DNA from 2 places in the uncultured Solobacterium sp. genome. Region 2 is predicted to be linked to the other one. Evidence: a T-box and tRNA genes for the amino acid it is inferred to sense, from the RefSeq annotation. Region 2 holds a T-box; the other holds one or more tRNA genes.

Region 1 (12,802 bases), on a different contig from region 2:
TTACAAAATGCAAATGCAATCTTAGTATTTGTAACAGGTGTAATCTATCTTTATACCTTGTACCGTATCTATCAACCGACCACAAAGTATCGTTTAATGATTGTACTCATCATGAGTTTCCTTTTCGTGATTACCTATTATTTCACGCAGGGTATCTTAGGAATTTCATTTAGTTTAGAGCTACTTCCGGTTACGCTTTTGACAACTGTGATAGGCGTTGCAATAGTATCTTTATTAGGCTTTTTTACGGATAAAGCGTTCAAAATAAATTCGTGCAATTTAAAGTGAGCTTGTGTATAATTACTATTGCGATGCGGATATGGTGAAACTGGTAGACACGCTGATTTCAGGTGTCAGTGAGGCGACTCGTGCAGGTTCGAATCCTGTTATCCGCACTTGATAGTTGACCCGATTATCGGGTCTTTTATTTTGTGTAAATAGCGGTTGTTTGAAGTAATATTGTTTATCTTATACAATGTACACATGAGGTGATATACATGAAAATCATAAAGAATGAAGAAATCAATGAGGACTTGTTTTCACAGATGATTCGTTTGGATCATGAAGTGTGGCCATTAGATGATGAAAGTTATTTACCGACATCATATTTGCGTAGATTGTATGAAAACTCAAAGGATGGATTATTTTTTGCGGTGGATGATGAAGAAAAGCTAATCGGTTATCAAACATTAATTTTTGTGGATAAAGATAATTTTCAGAAATATTATGAGACGGGTGATTTTACGGTTTTAAAAAATATGGGTATGAAGAGAGGCGAAAATATCTTATATATCTATACTGCCAATATTAAAGAAGAATACCAAGGTAGTGGTTGTATGAAAGAAATCGGAAAAGCAATCGCTTCCTGGTTAGTAGAACAGGAAGAAGAGGGGTATCATGTATCGGTTGCCTATGCGGAGGCAGTGACACCAGCAGGTGTAAAGACAGTTACTGGTGGATATGGGATGGAACCGATGGAAGATGTGGATGAAACTGGTCTTGGCCATTATATCTTGAAAGATGGAATGAAAGCATATTGTAAGAAGATGATAGAAGATACTGACTAGATAATTGTGGTTTTATTGTTTTGATATTTACAGCGTATATTTATAAGCCTAGAATAGTACTGGTGAGTTTTTAAATCGAAGAGGGAAAATATGCGAGGACTCGGAACAATTATTAATATCATTTTAATTGTGTTAGCTGGTACATTTGGCTGCTCTTTTAGTTCTAAAATGAAAGAGAAAATGCAGGAAACCTTATTTCTGGTCACTGGTGTTGCGGTTATTTTTATAGGTATTGCAGGCGCGATGGAACAGATGTTGTGTATTGAAAATGATAAATTGTCACCACGCAATATCATGATGGTAATTTGTTGCTTGGCAATCGGTGCGATTGTTGGTGAGTATTTTGACTTAGATGGAAAAATTAATCAATTCGCAGACTATGTAAAAAAGAAAAGCAATAATGGAAACGATACAAAATTTGTAATTGCCTTTGTTAATACAAGCTGTGTCGTATGTATTGGGGCTATGGCAGTCATTGGTGCAATAAAAGATGGAGTTGATGGAGACGTTACAGTATTAGCAGCTAAGGGTGTAATTGACTTTATCTTGGTCAGTGTTATGAGCGCCTCTCTTGGTAAAGGCTGTATGTTTTCGGCAATTCCGGTCGCAATCTTTCAAGGTAGTATTACCTTGCTTGCGATGATGTTAAATACAGTTGTGCCAGCTGTCGCATTAGAGAATCTTTCATGTGTTGGATCCATCTTGATATTCTGTGTTGGAGTCAATATGGTATTTGATCGAAAGATGCGAGTGGCTAATGTGTTACCGGCAGTTATCATCGCTGTGATATGGGGTATGGTATTTTAAAAAAGTCGAAAGACTTTTTTATTTTTTTATTGAGTTTATAATCTCTAAACAAAAAGTTTAAAAAACTATTGATTTTCGTCTTGAATTACATATAATTATTATTGTTTTGTTACTGTTAATAAATTGTTTAGTAAAACTAAACAATTGAGGAGGATTATGATAGATATCGGACATCGCATCAAGCAGCTACGAATCAAGAATGACCTGACGCTAGAAGAATTGGCCTCAAGAACAGAACTGACGAAGGGCTTCTTGTCACAGCTGGAGCGAAATTTAACATCTCCATCCATTCAGACACTAGCAGATATTGCGGAAGCTCTTGGGGTTGATATGTCACGCTTTTTTGCGGAAGAACATGAAGAAAAGATTGTCTTTACGCCAGAGGATGTGTTCGTTGATGAACAGGATGGTGTAACAACACATTGGATTGTTCCGAATGCACAGAAGAATGATATGGAACCCATCATCCTACAACTTCAACCTGGTACTTGTTCAAAACAAATTGAACCACATCAAGGGGAAGAATTTGGATATGTATTAAGTGGACGTATTTATCTCGTAAGAGAGGGATACAAAAAAGGCGCTGTCGTAAGACGAGGGGATACTTTCTATATCCGTGGGGACGTAGCGCATTATTTAGAAAATCGTAGTAAACAATCAGCAGAAGTGCTTTGGATTAGCACGCCACCGGAATTTTAGAGGGAGAATAGACATGGCAAAGAAATTGATTGAAGTAAAAAATGTTGTAAAAACTTTTGACAACCAAGTCGTACTAAAGGGAATCTCATTAGATATTTATGAAAATGAGTTTGTGACGTTACTTGGACCATCTGGTTGTGGTAAGACAACGCTCTTACGTATTATTGCTGGTTTTATTGAACCAACAGAAGGTCATGTCATTATGGATGGTGAGGATATTGCACGCATTCCTGCATACAAGCGTGATGTAAACACAGTGTTCCAACATTATGCATTGTTCCCACACTTAGATGTTTATGACAATATTGCATTTGGCTTAAAGATTAAGAAGCAGCCAAAGGACATCATCGACCAGAAAGTACGTCGTATGATTTCTCTTGTTGGTTTAGAGGGATTTGAACATCGTGATGTCACAATGATGTCAGGTGGACAACAACAGCGTGTAGCGATTGCACGTGCGCTTGTTAATGAACCAAAGGTTCTATTATTAGATGAATCTTTAAGTGCGTTAGATAAGAATCTACGTAAGGAAATGCAGCTTGAATTAAAGGAAATTCAGCGTGAGGTAGGTATTACATTTATCTTTGTTACCCACGATCAAGAAGAAGCTCTAACAATGTCAGATAAGATTGTTATCTTAAGAGATGGTGATATTGAACAGGTTGGTTCTCCAACAGAAGTTTACAATGAACCAATTAACCAATACTGTGCACGTTTTATTGGTGATTCAAATATCATCGATGGTGTGATGAAGAAGGATAACCTCGTTAACTTCGACGATGTAGATTACAATTGTGTAGATTATGGCTTTAGTGAGAATGAGCCAGTTGATATTGTAATTCGTCCTGAGGATATCGATATCGTGGCTAGAAACCGTGGCTTGTTAAATGGTGAAGTAAAGTCTGTATTATTCAAGGGTGTTCACTATGAAGTCATCGTAGAAACATCATCTGGTACATCTAAGACGGTTACCATGCATGTAACAGGAGAACATGACGTCATCAATAAGGAAGCGAAAGAACGTATTAGTGCGTCTTCCTTTACAATGGACCTTGAAGACGTAGATCAATTAACAGACTCTGAAGTTATCGCACGTGCAAATGCGCAAGCATGGACAGATGAGGGTGAGGATGTTTCCTTAACACATGTTGAATATGATGTGAAGAAGGAAATTGGAACATATTCATGTACATTCGCTACTGGTGCAGGTACAAAGATTACAGTTAAGATCAATGTAGTTAAGCCAACAGCAGTTGAAGATGTGGACAATGAGGAAGGTATTCAGGCATTTGATTTCTATCGTACGGTTGATGAAATCAAGGAATCTGTAGCGCTAGATACAGACTTGATTCGTTGGGCGGATGCGTATGCTTGGAATATTGAGGATGATTCTCGTGTTGAAATCTGGGATGTGAAGTATGACTTTGATGATGAAAACATCACAGAAGGTGATTACCAGATTACATTCTCTACACAGGGCCGTGAGTTAAAGATTGAAACTACAGATAAGATTGAAGCAGGTGAAAGAATTGGATTAGAGTGGAATCCTGAGGATATCCACGTTATGAGAAAGATGGGTTAATGTGCAATGAAGTCATTTAATAAATTAATCTATCCGTATTTTGTGTGGATGATGATTATGATTGTCATTCCGATGTTCATGATTGTCATGTATGCAATGACAGTAAAGGGTAATTCCGTTTTAACACTTCAATTTACATTTGAAAATTTTACACGTTTCTTCAATGATACGATTTTCCCAAGTGTATTATGGCGTAGTTTAAAGATGGCTTTCGTTACGACTGCAATTTGTATTCTTGTTGGTTATCCAACTGCATATATCATGGCGAAGCTAAAGAGCGGTTCACAAGCAATTATGGTATTACTTATTACACTACCTATGTGGATCAACATGCTTGTACGTACGTATGCATGGAAGGGTATTTTAGGCTGGTTTGGCTTTAGCAGTGAAGTTAGAGTATATATCGGTATGGTATACAACTTCTTGCCATTTATGATTCTACAAATTTATACAGCTCTTTCTAAGATTGATAAGAATTTATTGATTGCGGCTAGTGACTTAGGTGCGGATAATAAGCAGACATTCTTACGTGTTACATTACCACTATCTTTAAGTGGTGTTGTAAGTGGTATTACTTTGGTATTCTTACCAGCAGTATCTAGCTTCTTTATTCCTAAGCTACTTGGTGGTGGTCAGTATGTATTGATTGGTAATTTGATTGAAGATTACTTTATCAAGACTGGTGACTGGAACTTTGGTTCTGCAATCAGTTTAATTATGGCAATCATTATCTTAATTTCGATGTATGTTACAAAGAAACTAGATAAAGAACCAGCAGAGGAGGCAGACTAATGGAAAAGAAAAATTCTATTTTCGGGAAGTTATATCTTGCCCTCATCTTGGCATTCTTCTACTTGCCAATTCTCTATGTAGTGTTCTTTAGTTTCAACCGTTCTAAATCACTTACTCGCTTTACTGGTTTTTCATTACGTTGGTATGAGAACATGTTTAATAACCGTTCTATCTTAGAAGCAATCTATTACACGGTTTTATGTGCGGTACTAGCGACATTAATTTCTACATTCATTGGAACAATCACAGCAATTGGTCTTTCCAAGTCTAAGCGCATTACACGTGAGTTATTCCAACAGGTAAATAACTTACCAATGCTAAACCCAGAAATCGTTACTGCGATTGGCTTAATGTTGTTCTTTACATCATTGAGAGTTCAAACTGGATTTACTACGATGTTATTAGCGCATATTGCTTTTTGTACACCATATGTAATCCTATCGGTATTACCACGTTTACGTCGTATCGATAAGAACATGGCAGAGGCTGCGTTAGATTTAGGTTGTACTCCATGGCAAGCGATGTGGAAGGTTATCATCCCTCAGATTAAGGGTGGTATTATTGCGGGTGCACTTGTGGCATTCTCGATGTCCTTCGATGACTTCGTTATCTCCATGTTTACGACAGGACCGGGTGTTTCCAATATCTCTATCTATGTTTATGCAAATGTAAAACGTGTTAACCCAACAATTAATGCGTTAAGTGCAATTATTGTTTATGTCATCACAGTTGTACTCATTGTCGTAAATGTTGTACCTATGATCAATGAAAGAAGAAAGGCAAAGTTAAATGCGCAAATTACAGAATCTAACTAAATTAGTATTATGCGCTGCACTTGTAGCTCCACTTGTTGGCTGTGGTGGGGATGATGAAAGTGCAGTAAAGCAAGTTGGTGACGCAAAAGAAATGTTTGGCTGTAACGTTATCAATGTATTCAACGCAGGAGAATATATCGGTGAAGGAGTCATCTCTGACTTTGAAACAATGTATAACGCAAAAGTTAACTACGATTTATTTGAGTCCAATGAGATGATGTACACAAAGTTACTTGGTGGCTCATCTTATGATGTACTTGTGCCTAGTGACTATATGATTGAACAGTTACTAGCTGAGAAGATGTTACAACCATTAGACAAGAAGTCTTATGAAAATCTTGGCTTACTCAATCCATCTGTTGTAGAGTCTCAAAAAGGCTTTGATCCAACTCTTGAATATTCTGTCCCATACTTTTGGGGTAATGTTGGTCTTGTTTATAACAAAACAACAGTTGATGAAAAGGATATTGAAGAAGAAGGCTGGGATATTCTCAAAGATCCTAAGTATAAGGGAAGAATCTTCTTCTATGATTCACAACGTGATGGCTTCATGATTGCGTTTAAGGCACTTGGTTATTCCATGAACACAAATGATCCAAAGGAAATCCAAGAAGCGTATGAGTGGCTATCAGAGATGAATGAGACTATGGACCCTGCATATGTTACAGATGAAGTTATTGATGGCATGACGAATGCGGAAAAAGATATCGCTGTCATGTATTCTGGCGATGCGACAAACGTTCTTACGGAAAATATGGATATGAGCTGGGTAGCACCAAAGCAGGGTACAAACGTATGGATTGATGCAATGGTTATTCCAAAAAACAGCAACTGTCCAGGACTTGCGAATAAGTTTATTGATTACATCATCAGTGAAAGTGTTCAGTCACAGAACTCTGAGTGGGTTGGATATACACCGGTTGATTTAAGTGTTCAAGAAGAACTTGCAGGACCAGATGGTGAATTCTTTGAAAATCCAGCATATGTTCCACGTACAGGATATAAATTGGATGAAACATTCCATTTCGATGAGCAGCTCAAAGCGAAACTCTCAGACTTGTGGAATAAGGTCAAAGTACAATAACGGTTTTCTCACTTTGAAAAAAATACAAAAAATATTTGTAAACTAGAAATAAAAAGTGATATACTTCTATTGCATTCGGTGAATGCTTTCAGTATAATAATAAAGCGCTGTAAATTTACAGGGCTTGGTTCCTTAGCCAAGTGGTAAGGCAGCAGACTGCAACTCTGCGAGCGCCGGTCCGACTCCGGCAGGAACCTCCATGGAGATGTGGCGGAATCGGCAGACGCAACGGACTTAAAATCCGTTGTCTGAAAGGACGTATGGGTTCAAGTCCCATCATCTCCACCATCAAAAAATGCTTACTTTGGTAAGCATTTTTTTATACGATGATAAAAAAGTGATGGGTGTCCATCATATAAAACGAGGTAATACGATACAAAGAAGAATGAGTATAATACTAGCAAATAGTGGAGTATTGTGACGTTGACTTCTTTCTAGGAGGATACGTTTGCGATAATCTGCGTACGTTGGATCTAAGTCCTTACTTCTTTGAAATTCAAGAGAAGAGAAATCACCCTTGAGCCAAGCCTGTCTAAATGTTCCAACAAAGAATAGAATGGCTGTTAGAATCCCAAGACTGTTTAAGAAACCGAAACGAAATGGTTGTTTTACAATACCAACTATAACAGAAATAAGTAGTACAACTCCAACGTAAATCCATACTTTTATATCCCTAAATGGGAGAATTAACTTTTTTAACATGGTTACATTTTAACTGATATTTTGAACATGACAATATCCTTGATCGTGATTTGTTGAAAATGTGTACTTATTTACAGAAATACGATGTAAACCGCTTGGATAGCGTTGTTTATCATTTTTAGGAATGATATAATAAGAATGATAAAAAAGGGAGATTGTATATGGTATTCAACAAGATTAAAGAATTCGTCGCACCAGTAGATGAAGACGAAGATGAAGGTGAAGAATTACAATTCACGGGAAGAGAGGTACAACCAGTGAGTACTTACGAGTCAAAACAAACAAATTTGAATAACATTTCTAAAAATACACAAATGGTAATGTTCGAACCAAGAAGTTTCGAACAAGCTGAGGAGATTGCACGTCACTTAAAGCAAACACGTGGCTGTATTATCAACTTACACCGTTTACAAAGAGAATATGCACAACGTACAATTGATTTCTTATCTGGTGTTGTATTCGCATTAGATGGAACAATTCAGAAGGTTGGTCATAATGTTATCTTCTGTGCTCCAAGAAACGTTGGTGTTGAAGGTAATATCTCACTTGATAAGGGTGAAGATGAATAATCTAGGGAATTACGATTCTCTGATTGCACATTTACACGACTTAAAAGAAAAGAGTGAACGTTGGCATAAGACTGTTTGTTCTGCATTCTTAACAGAAGAAGAACAAGCTATTGTCCAAAAGATATTCACTCCATCACGCTTTGTCCGCTATGACGGTGGATATGATGGTGCACGTAAAAAGAAAGTCATCTTTCTCTATGATGAGAAGGATGGCTTTTCAGATATTGTATGCATGAAGGCTAAGATAGATCAGCGTTTTCGTACGATAGGGCATCGTGATGTATATGGGGCTATCATGAATCTACAGATAGAGAAGAGTAGTTTTGGAGATTTTTGGATTGAAGAAGATGCAATCTATCTCTATACATCAGAGCAGATGGTTGAGTTTATCAAAGATCACTTGATTCGCATCAATCAGTTAACGGTATCGTTTGAAAAGATTGATGAACATCCAAAACAGGTGTTTAAAACCAAAGAGATTTCTTTGGTTGTGGCAAGTGAAAGAGCGGATGCGATAGTGGCTGCTTTAACCCATTCTAGTCGTAGTGATGCGAAGGATTTAATACGTAAAGGATACGTGCAGGTAAATCATATCGAACTTGAAGAGCCTGATAAAATATGCAATAATGGGAGTGTTATTTCTATACGTGGAACAGGTAGATTTACCTTCTTAGGTTTTAGCCGAAAGACACGTACAGGGAGAATCGTTGCAGAATTTCTGCAGAATATATAAGAGGAGAGAACATGACGACACGAAGACCGACATTTCGTATCATGAAAAATGGCTATGATCGGTTTGCGGTTGATGATGTGATGGAGCAATACGCTGCGCAAGTTGCCTTCCTTCAAAGAAAGTTGGAACTCTATCAAGAACAGATGGTTGAGACAACAGAGAAGTTGGAGGATTTACAGACACGCTACAATGAGATTGAGCGTGCGGTAGATGTGCGGAAAGATGCGGCCGACAGTATTACCAGATTATCTTTGCAGGAAGCTAACGATGTGATGGCAAGAGCACAGAATAACGCTGATGAGATTGTCAAAGAAGCTTTATCTGTTGCGCGTTCCATATTGCTGGACCTATCGCAACTGTATACTGAAGCTGGTGAGGTCAAGAGTGATCTTAGCCAACAGCTAACCGATTTACAAAAGAGTTTAGATAACTTTAAACTTCCAAAACTTCCTGATATGGATTGGTTGGAAGAATCTGATAAAGAATTGCATTGATCAGGACATGCTTTAACAGAAGTGGATTGATAAGAGAGTTCGTGTATGCTGAAAACGAACATGAAGCCTGTTAATAGAATCACCTGTGAGCAATCGTACATTCTGCGTTAAAGAAGTAATGAGTGTATGACAGTAATGTCATAAACTAAGGTGGTACCGCGTTTAGACGTCCTTAGATTTTTGAGGACGTTTTTATTTTTATAAAGAGGAGGGTCATATGGACTACAAAGATACGCTAAACATGCCAAATACAGATTTTGAGATGCGTGGTAATCTTGCACAGAAAGAACCAGGTATTTTAAAGAATTGGCAACAAGACAACTATTATCAAAACTTACTAAAACATCACAAGGGACAGAAGGCATTTATCTTGCATGATGGTCCTCCATACGCAAATGGTAACCTGCATGCAGGTACAGCCATGAACCGTACAATCAAGGACTTCATTATTCGTAGCCATGCGATGTCTGGTTACTATACACCATTCTTTCCAGGATGGGATACACATGGATTGCCAATTGAGAATGCAATCCAGAAATTGGGTGTTGACCGTAAGACGCTGTCTGCTGCGGAATTTAGACGTAAGTGCGAAGAGTATGCACACCAGCAGATTGCACAACAGATGGAAACAGAAAAGCGTTTAGGTCAGATTGCGGATTATGAACATCCATATATCACACTGAAGAAAGAATTTGAAGCTCGTCAGATTCAGTCTTTCGCATCGATGGCATTAAAAGGGATGATCTTCCAAGGATTAAAACCTGTTTATTGGTCACCATACAACGAGACCGCGGTTGCGGATTCTGAAATTGTTTATAAAGATGTTAAGGATGCGACAATCTATCTTAAGTTCCCAATTGCGGATGGTAAGGGTGTATTAGGTGCAGATGATAACTTTGTAATCTGGACAACAACACCTTGGACAATACCATCAAACATGGCAGTATCTGTTCACCCTGATTTAGAATATGCATTAGTAAAGACAAGTGCAGGCAATTTAGTTGTGCTTGAAAAGTTTGTTGACCGCTTACTTGAAAAGTTTAATCTTGAAAATCTAGGTATCCTAAAGACATTTACTGGTAAGGAAATTGAAGGTGTTACATATCATCATGTTGCATTAGATAAGGAATGTCCATGTCTTTTAGGCACACACGTTACAGATGAAGATGGTACTGGTATTGTACATACAGCTGGTGGCCATGGTATGGACGACTATCTTGTATGTATGAAGAATGGAATGCCACCAATCTGTACTGTTGATGAACGTGGTTATATGAATGAAGAAGCAGGCTCTTATCAAGGTATGTTCTTTGAGGATTGTTCAAAGGCTATCATTCATGACATGAGTGAAAAGGGCTACTTACTAAAAGTTGAAAATATTACTCACTCCTATCCACACGATGATCGTCTAAAGAAGAAGGTTATCTTCCGTGCGGTGAAACAGTGGTTCTGTTCAATTGAAAAGGTACGTGAGCAGGCATTGGATCAGATTAACAACCACGTTAAGTGGCATAATTCCTTTGGTCAAAAGCGTATGAACAATATGATTGCGGACCGTGGAGACTGGTGTATCTCTAGACAGCGTCTATGGGGTGTTCCAATTCCAATTATCTATTGTGAAGACAACTCACCAATCATGGAGAAGGAAGTATTTGATCATATCGCTGAACTTATGAATGAATATGGTTCAAATGTTTGGTTTGAAAGAGACGCAAAAGATTTACTACCAGAAGGTTATACAAATGAAAAATCACCAAATGGTGAATTCCGTAAGGAAACAGATATCATGGACGTATGGTTTGATTCTGGCTCAAGTTGGAATGAATTGATTGCTCGTGGTGATAGTTATCCATGTGATTTATACTTTGAAGGTTCTGATCAGTATCGTGGTTGGTTTAACTCCTCACTCATCGTTTCAACAGCAGTCAACGGCACAGCTCCATATAAGGAAGTTCTATCCCATGGTTATGTTGTAGACTCTAAGGGTGAAAAGATGTCTAAGTCTGTTGGTAATGTTGTAAACCCAATGGATATCATCAACCAGAATGGTGCCGATGTATTCCGTCTTTGGGCAATGTCCTCAGACTTTAAGGAAGACTTAAAGTTAGGTCCAAGCAATATCAAACAGGTTTCTGATCAGTATCGAAAGATTCGTAATACATTCCGTTTCTTACTAGGCAATGTAAATGGAGAAGATTTCAATCCATCAACAGATATGGTCGCTTTTGAAAATCTAGAACGTGTTGACCAACAAGTACTTGTATTACTCAATGATTTGGTCAAAGATGTACGTAAGGATGTGCTGGAGTACAATTACTTATCCGCAAATAAGCATCTGATGTATTTCATGGTTAATATCTTATCTTCTTACTATTGTGATTTCACAAAGGATATCCTATATGTAAGTGCGAAAGATGATCACCGTAGAAGACAAGTACAGTCTGTATACTGGAACTGTGCGGATGCGCTCGTAAAACTTTGGGCTCCATTCTTAGCATTTACTGCTGAAGAAATCTGGACACATTTCTCACATCTTGGCACAAACTCCGTGCATTACGAAGAATTCCCAGAAGTGAAGGAATACGCAGAAGCTGAAACATTACGTGATGAAATCAAACGTCTATTAGATATTCGTGCACTTGTCACAAAGGCAAATGAAGAAGCACGTAATGAAAAACTAATCGCTTCTAGCCAAGAAGCGAAGATCCTTCTTACTCTTCCAAGGGAAGACAAGGAACTTGTAGAAAAGAATCTAGGTGCTGCAGTAGCACAATGGTTAATTGTTTCTCAGGTTGAACTTGTAGAAGGCGAAACAGCTGTGAAGGTTGAAAAGGCTAGTGGAGAGAAGTGTCCGCGTTGTTGGAACTATGATGAACACGTGGATGAAAATGGACTATGTCCAAGATGTCACGCTGTCATGGAAGGCTATAAGCTCATTCACCAAAACTAAATACATAAAACATGCATGTAGGATGAAAGCTCTACATGCATGTTTTTGGTAAAGAAAAGCGACAGTAATCTGTCGCATGATGTTATAGTTCAATCTTCTTAAATTGTTCCCAAGGTAAGTAAGGCTTACCAAAGTGCCCATAGTTTGTAGTCTGTGTATAAATAGGTCTTTCAAGATCTAATTCCTTGATCATGTTTTTAACTGAGAAGTTAAAGTTCTTCTTAACGATTTCTTCTAACTCTTCATCACTATACTTCGAAGTATTGAAACTGTTGACATTGATAGAGATAGGGTTAGGTTCACCAATTGCATATGCAAGTTCAATCTGACACTTCTTTGCTAGACCGTTAGCTACGATGTTGCGGCAAACGTAACGTGCATAGTAAGCTGCAGAGCGGTCAACCTTAGTAGGGTCCTTGGATGAGAAACAACCTCCACCGATAGGTGCGTATCCACCATATGTATCTACTACAATCTTACGTCCAGTTGTGCCAGAATCACCCCAGCT
Region 2 (12,802 bases):
TTCAATCATAGCCTCTCTCCTTTTTTCATTAGAAACAACTGCCTGATTTATTTTTCAAGTATGTCATTTACATACTTGCGTGCATCCTCAATATTATCAGCAACAACTAGCACAATAACTCTACCATTATCCTCCAATACTGCATTTGATATCTTAAATACTTCGGTTGGATAATTATTTTCAATCGTTACTTTTTGTGAATCTAAATATGTCAATAAGTGTTGGCGAAGTACATCAACACTTGTATCTTCATCTGCCACAAAAACAGCTATTGTATTCGAGTTTCCTTTATCGCTGGCAAGATAAGCAACCTTATCATCTGTTAAATCTTCACCTTGCATAAAGACACTATCCATAACCTTATCACTTACTTGTTCCATAGAGTCTGATAAGTTCAATTTTCGTAGTAATTGGGAAGCGACTTTTCCTGCGTCTAATACACGATTTGTATCACGAGTCACAGAAGTGTTATGACGAGCAGTACAACCTACTAGGAAACAAAACGTTATTACAACGATCAATTTCTTCAACATGAATCTAATCCTCTTCTCCATTAAGAATGGAATAATTCCCCATTATCTGCATCTTCTGTACCAAATTGTGGAAGCTCTGGTAATTCATCTAAACTCAATAGTTTAAAGGAATCTAAGAATTCATCTGTTACAGAATATAGAATTGGTCTTCCTGCCGCTTCACTACGACCATCTTCTTGAATTAAGCCTCTCGCTACTAACTTACGTAACATCACATCTGCACCAACACCACGAATTTCTTCAATTTCAACACGTGTGATTGGTTGTTTGTATGCGATGATTGCCAGTGTCTCTAAAGCCGCATTGGAAAGTTTGGCTTCGGTAGAAGTTTGGAATAATTTTTTAGCAGCCTCATGAATAGATGCCTTGGATAAGAAACGATATTTCTCACCAAAACGTGCTATTTCAATACCACGACTTTCTTGTAAGTAGTATTTCTGCAGATCATCAAATAGTTCTGCCACATATTCTTCGGTCGCATCCATAGACGCAGCAGCCTGCTCAACCGATAAACCATCATCCCCACAAAGGAATAATAGTCCTTCTAATATGGCAAGCATACGCTCCTTTGGATCTGGTTGTTGTTCTTCTGATGATGAAGTTGTTTCATCAAATTCTTCATCCAATACAGCAGCGTTATCTTCTACGATTGTCTGATTTTCCATCTCACTCATTCACCATCTCTCCTCTTCTAAACCAAATTACTTCTTGTTCATCAACCGTAAAGAATAACTTATGTTGACGAGCAAGATCTAATACAGCTAAAAATGTCGCAATGAACATCTGCGGTTCATGCACATCATCTAATAATGCCTCAAAGCGGAAGGTTTCAGGTAGATGGTCTAACTTTGCACGGACTTCAATCTGACGATCTTCCATTGAGATTTCTTTGACTGTATAACGTGCTTCTATCGGTTTAGACAACTGCATACGCATCAAGATACGTTTCATTGCCTTCATCAAATCATAAGGATTTCCTTCAACCTTTAACTCTTCATCAGAATGTTTCATCCATTGATCAACTTCCGTACTAAGAGGTCTACCCATCATCATTTGACGTTCTTCAAATAAGGTATTTAAGCTTTCACTAATTTCCTTATATTGCTGGTATTCCAACAAACGACGAACCAAGCGTTCCTTTGGATCTTCCTCATACGCATCTTCTAACTCTTCCTTATTACCAGGAATCATTTTCTTAGATTTATATTCGATTAAAGTAGCCAACTCCGCCAAATACTCACCCGCAATCTCTAAATGCAATTGTTGCATAGAGTTTAAGTACGCAATGTATTGGTCAGTTAATTCGTTCATATCTAGGTCCATTAAATCCATCTGTTTCTCTTTGATCAGATGTAACATCAAATCAAGTGGACCATCAAATTTTTCTATCGTTACCTTGAATTCTTCCATATTTTTTACCTTTTGCATTATATCAAATAATCCCCTATCTAACCATATCAATCTGATGTTACCTACAATGGTAAATAAAAACTACCCAAAGGTAGTTTTAATCAATCCATGATAGTACCATTTTTAAATTATTTACTTCTACTTTAGTTTCTATTCTTTAAAAATGGAATTTATATTTTACTTGAAAACAATTACTGTTATAGATATAAACCTTTTTTGATACTTTCCTTAACTAACTCTTCCGTCAGTTTCCATAATTCTTCCGATTCATCTTTTATAAATTTTTTCTTTTCTAATACCATATCAGCACTAATATTATCTGGATTATAATTTGGTTCTGATACTTCTAAGTGATTGATAAGTGGTACAAGTGCATCGATTACTCTTGCATATCTTGCTTCAGAACTCTGACCTTTTTCAAATTCCAACCAGGAATTTTTCATATTTAAATATTGTTCTTCTGGAAGAATGCTCATGGTTTGATTGATAGATTCTAGTTCTCTATCATGTGAGTGAACTTTATTTTTATCATCAAACACCCAAGTATCTCCCGCATAAATCTCCCCCAAATCATGAATCAGTAACATCGAAATTACCTTTTCTATATTTAACTTTTCAGGATAAAAATCTTTAAGAACCATCGCAGATATCGCACATTGCCAAGAATGCTCGGCACTATTTTCAAATCTTCCATCAAGGGTTCTGTTAAATCTTGTTACTGTCTTTAATTTCTCTATTTCTTTAATAAAATCAACTGCTTGATTCAAATTACTCATAGTAATTTTAACCTCCTGGTATATTCACCTTGAAATCATCCATAATTTATTTTTTGGATTATATCAAACAATCTACTATCCAACAATATTAATATGATGTTACCTATGATGATAAATAAAAAACTACCCAAAGGTAGTTTTTTATCCAACAACAATATTTACAATACGATTTGGCACAACAATAAGTTTACGTACTGTCTTTCCTTCCATCTGTGCTTGTACAGACGGTATAGCTAGTGCCATCTCTTCTACAACCTTCTTATCTTCGTCGATATTTGCCATGAATTTACCACGAACCTTACCGTTGACCTGTACAACCATTTCAACTTGATTCTTTACAAGTTTACTTTCATCGTATGTTGGCCAAGCTTCAAATGTCAGAGTAGTATCATGACCTAAGAATTGCCATAGTTCTTCCCCTAAATGTGGCGCATAGCACGCAAACATTTGTACAAAGCCTTCCATATATGGCTTGTAGAGAGTTTCAGCCTTATAACATTCATTGATGAAAATCATCATCTGTGAAATAGCTGTATTGAGATTCAAGCTTTCGATATCACTTGTGACCTTCTTAACAGTCGCATGATATACTTCATCCAAGGAACCATCATTTGTATCACTTAGTTTATCAGACTCTACAATTAAACGATGAACACGCTCTAACCACTTGTGCGCACCATCTACGCCTTGTTCACTCCATGGCTTGCTTGCTTCTAATGGTCCCATAAACATTTCGTATAGACGTACAGTGTCTGCACCATATTGTTCAATTAATACATTTGGATCAATCGCAAACTCTGGATAACGCTTACCCATCTTAATACCATTTGCACCTAAAATCATACCTTGGTGAACCAATTTCTGGAATGGTTCTTTTGTTGAAACGATACCCTTATCATAGAGATAACGATTCCACATACGAGAGTACAACAAGTGTCCTACTGCGTGTTCTGGTCCACCAACATAAAGGTCAACCGGCATCCAGTGTTTCAGTAGTTCTGGATCTGCAATAGCCTTATCATTCTTTGGATCAATATAGCGTAAGAAGTACCAGCTACTACCAGCAGACCCTGGCATTGTACTTGTTTCACGCTCTCCCTTAATACCATTAATTGTTACATTTACCCATTCTTCATCTTTAGCAAGTGGGGATTGTCCACCCTTACTTGGTTTATAGTCATCTAATACCGGAAGTACGAGTGGTAACTCCTCATCACTGATTGCCACATAGCGATCATCTTCAAGATGAACGACAGGAATAGGCTCACCCCAATATCTTTGACGTGCAAAAATCCATTCACGAATCTTATAGTTGATCTTCTTTTGACCGATATTGTTAGATTCTAACCATTCGATCATCTTATCAATGGCATCCTGCTTATTTAAACCATCAAGCCATTCTGAGTTAATGTGTAAACCATCTTGTGTCCAAGCTTCTTGCGTTACATCACCACCAGCTAGCACTGGAATAATTTCCAAACCAAACTTCTTCGCAAAAGCGTAGTCTCTTTCATCATGGGCAGGTACTGCCATGATTGCGCCTGTTCCATAGCTTGCTAGTACATAGTCAGAAATCCAAATAGGAATCTTCTTTCCATTCACTGGGTTAATCGCATATGCACCTGTAAATACACCTGTCTTATCTTTGTTTAGTTCTGTACGTTCCAAATCAGATTTTGTTGCACATTCTTTACGATACGCTTCTACTGCTTCCTTTTGCTCGCTACTTACAATTTTGTCAACGAGAACATGTTCTGGAGCGAGTACACAGTATGTTGCGCCAAACAATGTATCACAACGAGTTGTAAATACAACAAAGCTATCATCATGACCATCAACCTTAAACGTTACTTGGGCACCGATTGACTTACCAATCCAGTTGCGCTGAATTTCCTTTGTGGACTCTGGCCAGTCAATGGACTCCAGACCTTCCAGTAACTTTTCAGCATATGCTGGAATATCGATTACCCATTGACGCATATTCTTACGAACAACTGGATATCCTCCACGTTCACTCTTACCATCAATGACTTCGTCATTTGATAGTACTGTTCCCAACTCTTCACACCAGTTTACTGGCATATCAACACACTTTGCTAGGCCATCTTCAAAAAGACGTTTAAAAATCCATTGTGTCCAGTGATAGAAAGAAGGATCTGCAGTAGAAATCTCACGGTCCCAATCATAACTAAAACCAAAAGCACGTAACTGCTTCTTAAATGTCTCAATATTCTTTTCGGTAAATGTAGCTGGATTATTACCTGTCTTAATCGCATACTGTTCTGCTGGTAAGCCAAAGGCATCAAACCCCATTGGATGTAATACGTTAAAACCCTGCATACGCTTCATACGACAGATAACATCCGTCGCTGTATATCCTTCTGGATGACCTGCATGCAAACCAGAACCAGATGGATATGGGAACATATCTAACGCATAATACTTAGGTTTAGAAAAATCATAACCATCTGTTTTAAATGTTTGATGTTCATCCCAATACTGTTGCCACTTCGCTTCAATCTTCTTGTGATCAAATGCCATAATCAATCTCCTTCTCAAAATAAAAAACGTCCCACTCTAAGGACGTTATATACGCGGTACCACCTTAGTTTATGATTGAAAATCAATCATACACCTCAAATCTTCTTTAACGCAGAAGATACGTTTGCTCAAAAGGTGAGTTCATGTAGATCATCATACCGTGTCACATCAACCCACGGCTTTCTGGAAATGAATCACTCACTACTATTCTTTATCACTGCATTACCAATATATTAACAATCATCATCTATTTTTTCAATGCTTAATGATGACATCCACAATGATGTGCAATATTTGCATTATATATAAGTGTACCGTTTAGATAAGCACTAACAGCCTCATCCGCATTTCCACTTACCCCACCAAATATCCTAACGCCATGCGAAGCTAAAGCTTCCTGTACAGGCATACCATAGCCCCCTGCAATAACTACAGTAGCTCCTAAGTCAAATACCATTTGACACATTATCACATGACCATGACCGCTTGTCAGGTAATCTTGTGTATGTATAATCCGATTCTCTTCAATCTCATAAAGACGAAACATTGGTGTATGACCAAAATGTTGATAAATCATTTCATCTTCAATAGGAACTATAATCTTCATTGAAGTCCTCCAAAAAATTAACGTAATATTCCTGTTAAATCATCCAAGATGTAATCTGGATGAAGTTCATCATTTATACCTTGTTTCATCATCTCTTCACTACCAGCTACATAGAATGTAAGCATTCCTAACTGTAATGCAGGTACAATATCTTTCTTAAAGCGATTTCCTATCATGATTGTTTCACTTAAGGAATATGGTAGATGCGTACTTGCAGACTTCAATAGAATCTTTGTACCGCAACCAAAGTTCATCGCTTTTACACCAGCCGCATACTCTAGCATACGCACAATCGTACCATTACCAATCTTTTCAACTTGATCTACCATTTGAATACGACGATGATCAACTGACACAAGTTGGCTACCTTTTCTTAACTGTGTAAAAACATCCTGATATTCATCGTAAGATAAACTACTATCCATTCCCACAAAGAAATATTGTGGATGATGATGTGTAATATGAAAGCCTGTATCGCTTAATACTTGACGAATCCCTTTACCACCGATGTAATCCACATCGATTGCCTTTTTATCATGAGTGACGATATACTCTACTGCAGCCATTGTGGAAGTATAGATATTCTCTTTTTTAACACCATGAATTCCACAAGATTCTAACTGATTTAAGATATCATCAACCGTTACAGAAGAACGTTCTGTCAAAATCAAATAACTGATATTCTCCATTTGGAATGCCTGAATGAGTTCCTTAGCACCTGGCATGGCTTGTTTTTGTTGCATCAATGTTTCTAATTGTATGATATAGCCTTTACTTGTTAACATTTTCTTCCCTCGTGTGCTTATTGTATCACATAGATGTGGTATGATAATACACGCGAGGAAAACACATGAAACAAATACAAAAGATATTACTGATTTTGGGTATTATATTCGGTTTAATTCTATATCTATTGGTTGATGCATTCTTACTTTCACCAAGTAAGTTTACAGTGCGTTACCAGACACTTACATCGGATAAGATTCCACAAGATCTTAGTAACACTAAAATCTTATATGTATCTGATATCTACTATGGCAATCACATGAATCAAAGTCGTTTGCAAAAATTAGTGGATACCATCAATCGCATTGCTCCTGATGCGGTAGTATTTGGAGGAGATATCTACGCACCTAACGCAACAATCACAGCAGACTCTGATGGTGAAGTTGCAACAGCACTATCTTCCATCAAAGCTCCACTTGGTAAGTTTGCGGTATTAGGTGATCAAGACTGTGCAACTGCAGATATCAAATCACATGTATTATCCATCTTACAAACTGCAAACTTTGAAGTGATTTCCAACAGTTCTGTATCGATACATAATGGTTCATCAGGTTTTATTACATTAGTCGGACTTGAAAATGAATTAAACAGTACTCCAGATATAAATACAGCTTATGCAAATGTAAGTAGTGATAACTATGTCATTACCGTTTGCCATACCCCAGACACTGCATCACTAGTACCTCTTGATACAACAGATTACTTCTTAGCAGGTCATTCTTTAGGTGGTCAAGCATATTACCTCTTAGGAGCCTACTATGCACCTGAAAAGGCAGTCAATTATCTGCGTGGAAAACACTTAATTCAAAATTCATTTATGCTCGATATCACAAATGGAGTCGGTACAATCGGTGTTGATATGCGTTTCTTAAGTCCAGCTGAAGTTGTATGCTACACCCTAAAATCAACAGCACCCGCAACAGAAACAAATACAACGCCAGGAATATTCAATGATAACCCACAGGCAACACCAACCCCAACACCTGAAACCACTCCAGAATCTACACCAGAGCCAACAATAGAACCAACTCCAACACCAGAGGCTACGCCAACTTTAACCCCTACACCAGAGTCTGATCCTAACGCTACACCAACACCTGTTCCAACCGTAGCACCATAATTATCATAAATAAAAAATCCACCAATTGGTGGATTTTATCATGTTTTATTCAATTGTCGGAAATGTACTACGATCATCCAAATAGACTGGTGCACCAACCATGCATTCATGTGTTGTTGCAAACTGAAATTCAATTAGCACAGTTTTCGCAGCTCCACCAAGATGATCATAGGCAAACGTCACTTTTACCGGTAACATACCCACTCTACTAGCATATTGATATAACTCATTATATCTACTTGCACGATGTACAAGATAGAATGAACCATTCGACTTTAACAAATGTTTCACCGCCGTAAATAGTTCGCTAAGTGGTAAATTTTCTTCATGCCGACCTGCTCTTTTATACTGATTTACATTCATCAAGTTTTGATTGGTTGTAGAAAAGTATGGTGGATTACATGCAATGACATCAAAGGGCTGATCTTTATAATCTTGAATCTTGCATGCATGTAATTGAGCATTTACTTTATAACGTTCTAAATTTTGTCTTGTTAGTTCAAATACTTCCGAAAATAAATCTACCCCTACCAGTTCTTTCGGTTTTCGTAATGATGCATACAGTAAGATAGCACCTGTATTACAACCAATCTCAAGAAAGCGATGTTGGTGTTTGATACGCAGAAATCGACCAAGTAACTCTGTATCAGAGTTCATACGGTAGAACTCAACCCCTTGATTGATAAGAAATTCTGTTCCGCCTAAATAATCAAGCTTCATGTGTTTCCCTTAGTTCAAACCAGAATGTTGAACCCTTTCCAACAATACTCGTAACACCATACTGTGCATCATGTGCATCTAAGATTGCTTTGACAATCGCTAGACCTAAACCTGTATTTAACTGATTCCGTGAGAAAGAACGCGATGTTTTATGATAACGATCCCATACGTATGGTAGTTCACTTTCAGGGATTCCTTCGCCATCATCACGTATCTCAAAATGCATCGTTTCTTCATCAGGCTTACGATAAGCTTGTATCGTGATGTGCTGTCCTGCAGCAGTATGCTTTAATGCATTGGTTAAGAAGTTTGTAATAACCTGTCCTATCTTCACTTCATCCGCATAGATATAAAGTGTTCCTGGAATCTTTAGCTCCACAATCTGTCCACCTTGGGTAATAGACTTTTGATTTAACTCGATAATTTCACGGATTTTATTCGCCAAATCCATATTTGTACGATTGAGAACATAATTGCCTGATTGCATCTTAGCAAGCTCGCTCATATCATTGATAAGTCTAGTCATATAATCCGTCTCTTTAATAATGACTCCTAAATGTTTATCACGTTTAACCGGGTCATTACCAGAGATATCTCGAATCATTTCTGCGTATGCACGAATGTCCGTCATAGGCGTACGAATATCATGTGATACATTTGCCAAAAGATCTCTTCTTAACTCATCAATTTTAGATAGTTGGCGATTTGCTGTATTCAAACTATTGGCAAGTTGTTGTAGTTCTGTTAAGGACCCACCATCAAAATGCGCACTATAGTCCGCTTGTGATAGTTTCACAGCTTCTTGTTTCATACGAATGATAGGATCGGTTACCAAACCCGAAATCATCAAAGCTACAATGGAAGCCACGACAATCACAATCATCGTATAGAGTGCATATTGTCGTGTAAAAAACGTTACAACGCTATCAATAGGCTCAAGTGCAGTATTAACAAACAGATAATAATTACCAAGGTTTTCACGGATATGACGTGCATAGATAATCATCTCCTGTCCAGTACGCTCATTTGTCATATTCATACTGAGTTCGCCATTCTGTAATTTACTGTCAATCGTTGAAAGGTCCAAAAGACCCTGAATCTCTTCGGACTTAGGATCTTGTAAAGCGCAACCTGCGCCTAAACTATCTGCACTGTAAATTTTTGTCCCACTGTCATTATAGATAGCGATACAAACGTTATTATTGACCGCTTCACGAATCGCAGACTCCACTCCATTTCCACTTGCATTATTTTTAATTAATGTTTGTTGGATGTGATCAGCGACGGTACGTACTGCCGCAATCTTAGAATTACGATAATATGGACGAATTAAGCCAGTTTGTAATAAAGCGATAAATAACGTAATGCCAACGGCCATCGTAAAGAACGCTAGCCACAAACGAAAGCGGATACCATGTGTATCAAGCTTCAAACTTATACCCCATTCCACGAACTGTTGTGATGAAATCACGGTAAGGACCTAAGTTATGTCTTAGCATCTTGATATGTGTATCAACCGTGCGATCATCGCCAAAATAATCATAATTCCATACTTCTACTAATAAAGTTTCACGTGAGAGCGCAACATTTGGATGTGTTGCTAGATAAAGAAGTAAATCAATTTCTTTTGGTGTTAATGGAGCCTTTTCCCCATCAACGGTTACAACTCTACCAAGCACATCAATCTGTAATCCCTTAAAGTTCATCACATCGGAATTTGTCTGCGTCTTTTTACCACGCTCTAAAACAACCTTAATGCGCGCAATCAATTCCTTAGGTGAGAAAGGTTTTGTGACATAATCATCTACACCTAATTCAAAACCAAATAACTTATCATATTCCTCTTGTCTTGCGCTTAACATAATTACAGGAACTTGGTCAATATTCTTAATTTGTTTACAAGTAGAAAAACCATCTAACACCGGCATCATCACATCTAAGATTACACAATCAAAATGTGTATTCTTTACTTTCTCGATTGCCACCAGACCATTCTCTGCTTCTTCTGTTTCAAAACCATTGATTTCACAATACTCACGTACAACTTCACGGATATTTGCTTCATCATCTACAATTAAAATTTTTGCCATACTATTTCTGCCTTACTATTTCTATTTGATTTGCTAAAAAGGAAGCTTCATCTTGAATTTTAGCATAAAACTGTATATATACACCCTTCACTAGATACTGACTATATTGCGCATAGAGATTTGGCATGACTGCCATATCACTTTCACCAGTTTCATCAGTTAGTTTTAGGAAGCACATTAAGTCCCCTTTACGAGTACGAATTTGTCTTGCACTTTGAATATACGCAAATCCACGGTACAAACCTCGATTACTATTTAATTCCGCTAGTGGAGGATATGTAATTCCTAGTTTTTGTCTTAAATGAACGATTGGTTGTTCACCTAGATTAAATCCTAGTGCAGCCTTTTCATTTTCACTGAGTTCTTCTTGGCTATCTTTCATACGAATCACAACCGGTTTGGAAACAAGTTGTGGATCGATAGATAATTGTGTGCCAAAAGGTACTTGTATCAACTTTGCATACTTAATAGCATCATCTAAGGTATTCAACATTGTAGTTCTACCTAAATCAAAATCATCAAGTGCACCTGCTGATATCAAACGTTCTAGTTGGGTTCGATTGATTTTGCGTAACACAACTCTTGCGACAAAGTCAAAGTAATCACTAAAATTTCCGCTCTTGTTACGTTCATCAAGGATTGTTCTAGCCGCTAATGTTCCAACATCTTTGATAATAGAGAGCGGTAAAATAATCGACTTTCCATTGTGATAATAAATATCTGTAGAACGATTTACATCAGGCGCTTCAATAGAGATATGCTTTCTTCTACATTCTGTAATATAGATTGCACTCTTAGTACTATCCCCAATCACACTATTTAGAATTGATGTATAAAACTCTAATGGATAGTTTGCCTTTAGATACGCCAATTGATACGCAACTAATCCATACGCAACCGCATGTGATTTATTAAATCCATACCCAGCAAACTTTTCTGCTAAATCAAAGAGATCACTCGCCATTTGATCACTATAACCATTCTCTTTACATCCACGAACATATTCTTGTCTTAATCCAGCTAATTCTTCCTCGTTCTTTTTTGAAATAGCCTTACGAAGAATATCCGCTTTAACGAGTGAAAACTTCGCCGCAATCTGCGCCATCAACATAACTTGTTCCTGATAGATTGTAACACCATAGGTTTCCTTTAGAATCGGTTCTAATTCCTTCGATGGATATACAACCGACGATGGATTCTTTCTACCTTCCAAATAAACATTGATTTGATCTTTTGGACCAGGTCTAAAAAGCGCTAAAGCCGCAATAATATCCTCAAAACAATTTGGTTTCATCTTCCGTAATAAATTACGCATACCATCCGATTCAAACTGGAAAACTCCAATTGTATCTGCTTGTGCAAATAAACGATATGTTCTTGCGTCATTTAACGGAATCGATAAAATATGAAAATCTGGATTATTCTTATGAATCATCTGTACAATTTCATCAATCGTTGTCAGATTCTTAAGCCCAAGGAAATCCATCTTAATAAGACCTCTTTCCTCTAAGTAATTTCCAACAAACTGCGTTGTTTTCATACCTTCCGACATTTGTATTGTTGGAATGATTTCTTCAATCGGCTTTCCTGACATGACAATACCAGCCGCATGAATACTCTTATTTTTTGGAAGTCCTTCTATCTGCTTTGCCATATTAAAATAGTTCATTAATTGAGGACTTGCATTGAGTAATACACGTAATTTTTCTTTTTGTTCATACGCTTTCTCAAGCGTAATCTTTGGTGTCTGTGGAATCAAACCAACAATCATATCAATCTCACGCTTCGAAATATCCATCGCTTTACCAACATCACGTAAGACAGCGCGTGCTGCTAAAGTATCAAATGTAATGATGTTGGCAATATGTTGTTCACCATACTTTTGATATACATAATCAATAATTTCTTGGCGATGAATATCCGGAATATCTGTATCGATATCTGGCATCGATACACGTTCTGCGTTTAAAAACCGTTCAAATAATAGATTATATTGTAAAGGGTCTACCATTGTTATCCCCAAACAATACGCAACCAAAGAACCAGCAGCGCTACCTCTTCCAGGTCCAATATAAATTCCCTTTTGTCTTCCATAACGAATAAAGTCATAGACAATAAGGAAATAGTCTTCAAAGCCCATCTGATGAATGACCTGCAATTCATGCTTTAAACGTTCGACATACACTGGTTTTAGATCACCATTCAAACGTTTTTTCAAT

The links. The T-box of region 2 lies ahead of leuS (leucine--tRNA ligase). A T-box ahead of a tRNA ligase gene usually reads a tRNA of that ligase, here a tRNA-Leu.
Region 1: it has a tRNA-Leu gene. The T-box ahead of leuS (leucine--tRNA ligase) is inferred to sense a tRNA for this amino acid. The anticodon was not compared.

The regions. Positions count from the first base shown of each region.
Region 1 covers NZ_CAUQGG010000012.1:837-13,638, reverse strand. The annotation lists gene RWM19_RS07290 (HAD-IC family P-type ATPase) at 1-288, shown strand, start outside; tRNA gene RWM19_RS07285 (tRNA-Leu) at 314-395, shown strand; gene RWM19_RS07280 (hypothetical protein) at 498-1,067, shown strand; gene RWM19_RS07275 (DUF554 domain-containing protein) at 1,158-1,874, shown strand; gene RWM19_RS07270 (helix-turn-helix domain-containing protein) at 2,034-2,573, shown strand; gene RWM19_RS07265 (ABC transporter ATP-binding protein) at 2,587-4,155, shown strand; gene RWM19_RS07260 (ABC transporter permease) at 4,162-4,947, shown strand; gene RWM19_RS07255 (ABC transporter permease) at 4,947-5,762, shown strand; gene RWM19_RS07250 (ABC transporter substrate-binding protein) at 5,737-6,846, shown strand; tRNA gene RWM19_RS07245 (tRNA-Cys) at 6,973-7,046, shown strand; tRNA gene RWM19_RS07240 (tRNA-Leu) at 7,048-7,134, shown strand; gene RWM19_RS07235 (hypothetical protein) at 7,198-7,548, opposite strand; gene RWM19_RS07230 (cell division protein SepF) at 7,710-8,117, shown strand; gene RWM19_RS07225 (YlmH/Sll1252 family protein) at 8,110-8,850, shown strand; gene RWM19_RS07220 (DivIVA domain-containing protein) at 8,862-9,344, shown strand; gene ileS (isoleucine--tRNA ligase) at 9,562-12,294, shown strand; gene metK (methionine adenosyltransferase) at 12,377-12,802, opposite strand, start outside.
Region 2 covers NZ_CAUQGG010000001.1:150,567-163,368, forward strand. The annotation lists gene purB (adenylosuccinate lyase) at 1-9, opposite strand, end outside; gene RWM19_RS00700 (DUF4358 domain-containing protein) at 48-533, opposite strand; gene scpB (SMC-Scp complex subunit ScpB) at 554-1,207, opposite strand; gene RWM19_RS00710 (segregation/condensation protein A) at 1,200-1,943, opposite strand; gene RWM19_RS00715 (HD domain-containing protein) at 2,141-2,719, opposite strand; gene leuS (leucine--tRNA ligase) at 2,861-5,260, opposite strand; T-box leader at 5,296-5,487, opposite strand; gene RWM19_RS00725 (NifB/NifX family molybdenum-iron cluster-binding protein) at 5,523-5,867, opposite strand; gene RWM19_RS00730 (HAD hydrolase-like protein) at 5,885-6,652, opposite strand; gene RWM19_RS00735 (hypothetical protein) at 6,718-7,773, shown strand; gene RWM19_RS00740 (methyltransferase) at 7,819-8,493, opposite strand; gene RWM19_RS00745 (ATP-binding protein) at 8,483-9,925, opposite strand; gene RWM19_RS00750 (response regulator transcription factor) at 9,915-10,583, opposite strand; gene RWM19_RS00755 (DNA polymerase III subunit alpha) at 10,585-12,802, opposite strand, start outside.